Regions from separate parts of the Neobacillus sp. Soil_C_43 genome, predicted to be linked through region 1. Evidence: riboswitches for the same ligand, from Rfam matches in the RefSeq annotation. Region 1 holds a riboswitch; the other holds the start of a gene.
What was found. Region 1 has a riboswitch for preQ1 ahead of AC3A54_RS21810 (QueT transporter family protein). Riboswitches for the same ligand answer to the same signal wherever they lie in the genome.
Positions count from the first base shown of each region.

Region 2: linked by a shared signal. The riboswitch ahead of queF (preQ(1) synthase) and the one ahead of AC3A54_RS21810 (QueT transporter family protein) in region 1 are both predicted to bind preQ1.

Region 1 is NZ_JBDGJV010000021.1:26,396-29,967, reverse strand. Features, by position in the region: gene AC3A54_RS21825 (sugar phosphate isomerase/epimerase family protein) at 1-810, shown strand, start outside; gene AC3A54_RS21820 (DinB family protein) at 869-1,393, opposite strand; gene AC3A54_RS21815 (hypothetical protein) at 1,575-2,087, shown strand; gene AC3A54_RS21810 (QueT transporter family protein) at 2,130-2,615, opposite strand; PreQ1 riboswitch class I at 2,624-2,668, opposite strand; gene AC3A54_RS21805 (hypothetical protein) at 2,857-3,348, shown strand.
Region 2 is NZ_JBDGJV010000024.1:11,473-15,044, forward strand. Features, by position in the region: gene AC3A54_RS22845 (LuxR C-terminal-related transcriptional regulator) at 110-1,612, shown strand; gene queF (preQ(1) synthase) at 1,676-2,176, opposite strand; PreQ1 riboswitch class I at 2,259-2,305, opposite strand; gene mscL (large conductance mechanosensitive channel protein MscL) at 2,450-2,851, shown strand; gene AC3A54_RS22860 (Bax inhibitor-1/YccA family protein) at 2,900-3,538, shown strand.

The sequences.
Region 1 (3,572 bases):
GCACGGAAGGCATATATCGGAAAAGTCGAAGAGCGAGGGCTAACGATTAGTGCCTTTAGTTGTCACGGAAATCCTATCTCTCCTGAGAAAGAATTCGCGAAGCAGTCACACGAGACACTTTTAAAAACGATTAGACTTGCGTCCTTGTTAGGAGTTCCAGTAGTAAACTGTTTCTCTGGTACCGCAGGTGACCATGAAGGCGCCAAGTTCCCTAATTGGCCGGTGACTCCTTGGCCTAACGAATATGGAGACGTGTTAAAGTGGCAATGGGAAGAAAAGCTGATTCCATATTGGAAAGAAGTAGGCCAGTATGCGAAGGAGCATCAGGTGAAAATTGGCCTTGAGCTACATGGCGGCTTTTTAGTTCACACTCCATACACCCTGTTGAAGTTGCGCGAAGAAACCTGTGATGCGATTGGGGCCAACTTGGATCCAAGTCATTTATGGTGGCAAGGAATTGATCCTGTCGCAGCGATAAAGATTTTGGCTAAAGAAAATGCCATCCACCATTTCCATGCGAAAGATACGTATATTGACCAAGAAAATGTAAACATGTATGGATTAACCGATATGCAGCCATATGGGGAAGTACGTTCACGTGCATGGAGTTTTCGTTCCGTAGGATGTGGCCATAGTTTGAAGGAATGGTCTGACATGATGAGTGCACTCCGCACCTATGGCTACGATTATGTGGTCAGCATCGAACATGAGGATCCTATCATGTCCATTGAAGAAGGCTTTAAGCGAGCAGTTGTGAATTTAAAATCTATTCTAATTGAAGAGCCTGTTTCACAAATGTGGTGGGTATAAGTATATGAGTAATAGAAAAAGCAGTCGGGCAATACTCCGACTGCTTATTTCATGTTATCTATCTTTTTGATGTAAGGTATCTCTCGTTAATAATTTTTTTATGATGAATGGCATGACCTGCAATTATGTAGCCGATTGCACGGGTAGTCACTTCCGTATTGTTGGCATTGCCTTTGTTGCCCCAGGCCTCAGCAGGCATGTTTTTAATTAAAGTAATCGTAGCCTTGCGTGTCGCTATAAAATCCTCAAGTATATCTTTGATAGATTGCTTGTTAATTTGAGAGCCTTCTACAAAATCATTTTCATTAAACCCCGCTAAAGCAGTTTGGTCACCGCGGCCAATACGAAGCAGGCGATAACTCATAATTCTTTCGGTATCTGTCATATGACCTAGAACTTCTTTGATACTCCATTTAGTTGGGGCATAACGAAAATGCCCATCTTCATCCGAAATTCCGTCAAAAAGTTCAATCGTACTTTTTAAATCCTCACTTAAAATCGCTAATAGGTCTCCTTCGGGAACCAGATTCACATAGGGTACATAATATTCAGGATACTCACTAGTTAAAGGACGTTGTAACAAATTAGTCTCTCCCTCCAAATTGTAATCATCTACTACTACTTTATTCCTTTTTGCAAAGAAATACCAAATAAAAACAACCTGAATTGGATTATTTTAGAAAATAAATACTTGTACATAGAATTACTTTGTATTATGATTTAGATATACATAGAGATTCTATGCTTCTGAGGGGGAATAATTAGTGAGTAAGAATATAGTAATAATTATTGTGTTTATCCTTTTTATAAGTTCGATATTTTTATTTTTAAGACCACATTTTCCTCGGTCATTTCAACATCAGTTTACGGAACATACCGATCTACATAATGAGAATATTAATGGATTCTATCTATTTGATGATATTCATTCGGACCGGTTTATTAGTTTTTATGGTGAACAGAAGTATAAAGGTAGAGACACAGAGACTTTCAGATATTACAAAATTCAGGATGGACTTGAGATTGCTACAAATGAACAGGGCGGTATTTTTCGCTTTATCGTAGAAAGCTCGGGGATACCTACCGCAAAAGGAATTGAAGTTGGGGATTCAATATCAAAGGCGAAAAAGGCATATGGGGAGAATTTTTATGAACGTACTGAGCAAGGGGCAGATATACTAGGTTACGTGGATCAGAAGAACGATCAATCTATTGAATTTTGGTACGGGCAGAATGGTATTCTTTTTTACAGATTAGATAATAATTCTATGAATTAATTCAAAAAAGAGTCAATGCGTTTGCAGCAACTCTTTTTTTGTTTAGACGATTTTATCAAATCGAACACGCTTATTAATCACATACATCACTGGCATACCCACAGCCATAACCACAAATTCACCAACTGCGGTTGTTAACCAAGTGAACATAAATGGCAGGTCAAATGCTAAATGCAGCTCAAGAGCAATTAAAAACATGGTAAACGTGAAGACGAGTGTATTCACAATCATACGTGTCCATAAGCCCTTGATATATTTTGCACAGGCAATCGTGATTAACAAGGCAATCACGGATTGACCGACACCGAAAATAAGGTCATAGGCCTTCATCGGTGAAAAGAACAAATTTGTTAAAAACACACCAAGAACAATTCCATAGATATATTTTTTGTTAAAAACAACTAGATGATTGAACATCTCGGATACGCGAAACTGAACTTGGGTAAACCCAAACGGCTGGATTAAAGCAGAGACAGCAATGTACAATGCTGCTACAATACCGTTTACGACAATTGTATTAACTTTCATATATAATTAACTCCTTAGTTTTTTTGTGTGGGAGGTTCTCGAACCACAATATTTTCAGCCAAATTAATATATTAATATAAATAGAATTACTCGTCAATTCCACGTGAAGTTCTAGGCTAATAGTGCACAAATTTAAAGGACCTTTTTTGTGCCACGCTATTCAAAAATAATTACAGGAAATTTTTACATAAATAATAAAAATCCGTGCATGATAAAAAGAAAAAAGGAATGGCGTATTATTATGAAACAAAATAAATTGTTTTTACTCGCAATGATGCTGATACCTTGGTTATCACTGCCACTCCTAGGAAAGCGGTCCTTCAAGAGATTTTACCCGGGTGCTTTGTTTATCTTCGTTTGGGTCCTTTTTGAGAGTTATTTTTCGAAAAAGTGGCTATGGTGGAGATTTTATGAAAAACTCATTCCAAAAACAATGGGCGAACTCCCCTTTATGATAGGTCCATTTTTTGTGGGATCATTATGGATCTTAAAGTTCACATTCGGAAACTTCTTCCGATACTTACTATTGAACCTTATTCTTGACACCCTTTTTGCCTTTCCTGGGATGATTGCGTTAAGAAGAATGGGGATTGTTTCACTTGTTAGCATGAAGCACTATCAAATGGGACTCTTATTTTTCATAAAATCAGTCATTATGTATGGATTCCAAAGTATGATTGAAAAAATGAGAAAAAAACCAAAATCGCTTATTCAGAAAATATTCACTAAATAAGCTGACTATTAAGTCGGCTTTTTCTGTGTTCGCAAATAAACTGGCTTTTTTCGCAAATAAACTGCTACTTTACGCAAATAAACCATTCATTATCGCAAATAAACTTACTATCCTCGCAAATAAAAGGTGATAGAATAATAGGAAAACGTACAGCCTTTGGTACTCTCCATTCCCATAAACTAATCAAAGAATTAAGAGAGAAGCATAATAGACGGCCAGCATTT
Region 2 (3,572 bases), on a different contig from region 1:
CCCGCAGGAGGAACGACGAGGAGGCTCCCGGAACGCCCGCGCACCGCTCGCGCCTGGAGCGGAAATAAACATACATGTAAAAAAACACTCTTTTCGGAGGTGGATGACAATGAAGCATAAAATCGAACAGCTTGTACAAAAGGGACTGACCCTCTTACTTGAACTGAAAGAGCCCTTCTTGATGGAATGGAGGAAACTTCAACCTACTATAATGATTCAAAATGATCATTTAGTAGATGAAATAGATACGATGATTAAAATTGCATTAAAGAAGATTTCATCCGGAAAAGCTCCAAATGCAGACACCTTCATCCATTCGATCCTCACAGAATGGCAAAATCGATTTTCTACCGAATACAATGAATCCGATTCTATTTCTCTCGTCTCAACGATTGAAAATATATTTCATAAGCTTCTAGCAGAAAAATCGGCAGCTACTTTTCTTGACCACCAGGCCATTCAATCATTTTTTTCACGAATGATGGATCAGGCATTGTTAACACAAAGCTGGGAAGAACAAAATAAAAAGTGGATTAAAAATATGATCGTCACAAATATCATTCCCATGAAGTGGGCGGCTGTGGTTAAAAAGGAACTGGAGAATTATCAAATTGAAAGTATTGTCTGTTCAGACGATTATGCAGTAGACACCCACTTAATCGACATGTGTTCCAATTTAAAAGCCAGCCAAATCGGCCATCTTTCATCAGCGATTAATAAACTAATCGGCACAGGCGAGGAGGAAAGTGACATTGTTCAGGTACCTTGTCTGAATGATGTGTTACTTGTTTGTGTACGGGAGCCTGGAACGACGATTACAGAACATCAATGTGATTTTATTAGAGGCATGTATCTTCGACAGTTAAAGCTCCAACAGCTTGAGAGCAGGATGGAATGGAAGGATGGTTCTCTTCTCTTCTTACAGCATTTGTTACGTGCACGGAGCGTGGATGATGCCGTAAAGGCGATTACAAAGGGATTAGTCGACTATATGCCATTTAATCGCTGTGGGTTGTTTTTGTATAATCATTACGAAGATAAAGGGATTGGTGTTTCGGGCTATAATGTCAGCATTCCTTCTGTGCAGCAAATCCAAGAAGAAATATTAGGGCTCTCTTTAATAGAAAAATATTTAAACTCGTTAACCCATTCGCAGCCGCTTTACTTTTCTAATGCCTTAGATGTGTTACCAAAAAAATATGTAAATGAATTTCAACTTCGCTCATTAGTGGTGTTACCCATCTTTGTTCCTACAAAAAGCAAACTGCTTGGTATTGCTCTATTAGACCAAGGTGAAAATTCGCATTTTGATATCAGCATGCAAACCTTATCGACGCTCATCAAATTTGGGCATTATGCCGGGGAATTGTTATATTCTATATGGGATGAAACCCTTCACCAGTTTGGCGGGACGCACTCTGTCTTAACCATGCGTGAAAAAGAGGTATTACAACTGATCGCCGGGGGTGCATCTATCAATGAAGCCGCTGAAAAACTCCATCTGAGCAGTTATACCGTACGAGATTATATATCCGTTATCATTCAGAAACTAGAAGCTAAAAATCGGACGGATGCCGCTGTTAAAGCCATAAAAATGAAACTCATTTCATAAAAGGAGCAACTGCTAGCAGCTGCTCCTTTTACGCATTAACGCATCGGGGGACTGTCCCCAAATTTAGCGGTTATCAATTTTTTCAGGGTATAGATCATGGTTCATCATACGATGATCAGCCATTTGCTCGTATTTTGTCCCTGGTCTGCCGTAGTTGCAGTAAGGGTCAATGGAGATTCCGCCTCTTGGCGTGAATTTGCCCCATACTTCAATATAGCGAGGGTCCATTAACTTAATTAAATCATTCATGATAATATTCATGCAGTCTTCATGGAAATCTCCATGATTACGGAAGCTGAAAAGATAAAGCTTAAGCGATTTGCTTTCCACCATCTTTTGATCCGGTATATAGCTGATATAAATTGTAGCAAAGTCAGGTTGCCCTGTTTTTGGACAAAGACTTGTAAACTCAGGAAAATTGAATTTCACGAAGTAATCACGGTTCGGGTGTTTATTATCAAACGCCTCTAGAACCTCTGGCGTGTATTCAAATAAATACTTTGTTCCTTGATTTCCTAGTAATGTTACACCTTCTAATTCAGCTTCTGTTCTTCCTTCTGCCATTGTTAGTCCTCCTTATATAACCCGGTTATAACTATAAGAAAGAAATAAAAAACCATATCCTAAGGATATGGTTGAATTCTCCATTTCCATAGTTTTTTATAGAGGGTGTCTGCTATGAACCTCTCCCAAGTATTCGGGTATCCATGTAATTAATTTCATAGTAACTATAGTTAATTTTGCGTCCACTGTCAATCAGCATTTTATTGGAAACCTTGAGAAGGATAGAGTATAAAGGTACAATAATACTAAATATAATGAAGGAGGTAGTATGCCATGTGGAAAGAATTTAAACAATTTGCCATGAAGGGCAATGTGATTGATTTAGCAGTCGGGGTTATTATTGGGGGGGCATTTGGAAAAATTGTTTCTTCACTAGTTGCCGATGTTATTATGCCATTAGTAGGTCTACTCTTAGGAGGCGTAGAATTTACAAAACTTATGGTAAAAATAGGGGGAGCCCAACTAAAGTATGGACAATTCATCCAAAATGTGGTGGATTTCTTCATTATTGCCTTCTCCATTTTCCTATTTGTCAAATTCATTAATCGCTTTAAAAAGAAAGAGGAACCCGCTGTGGTTGTAGCAAAAATTGACCGCCAAGAAGAACTTTTAGCTGAAATTCGCGACTTATTAAAGGAAGATCGAGATATTTTAAGAAAAAATGAAACATCTTGACCTCTTGTACGTATATTCTAATAACAAATAAATTTAGAGGTGAAAAACTTGTATACTCAAACATCTACTGAGTTTATGCCATCCGTATTACGGACATTTGCTCTATCGCTTGCTATCGCTTTCTTAGGCACGATGGCTGGTGCGTTTGTAGTACCACCGGCACTCTTTATCCCATTAATGATTGTAGAATTTGTGATGCTTATGGCTGCATTCTTTTTTAGACGAAAAAAAGCCATCTCGTACTCATTCCTTTATGTCTTTACCTTTATTTCAGGAATCACACTATATCCAATCGTCGCTCATTATCTAGCGACAGCAGGAGCCAACGTAGTAGTTATGGCCTTTGCAAGTACTACCGTTGTCTTTACGGGTATTTCTATTTATGCCGCAAAATCAAAACGTAATTTCTCGTTTTTAGGTGGATTTTTACTTGCTGCCCTGCTTGCTTTAGTAGCCATCTCCATCTTTAATATTTTCTTCCCGTTAAGCTCAACAGGAATGCTGGCTTACTCCTTTATTGGTGTAGTCGTATTTAGCGGGTATGTACTTTTTGATATCAGCCGAATGAAGCATTACGGTGTAAGAGCAGAAGAAGTTCCATTGATGGCCTTAAACTTATACCTTGATTTTATTAACCTATTTATCAGCATTCTTCGTATCTTGGGTATTCTCTCAAGTAAAGATTAATAGTAAAAGGAGCTTGGATCACATTCCAAGCTCC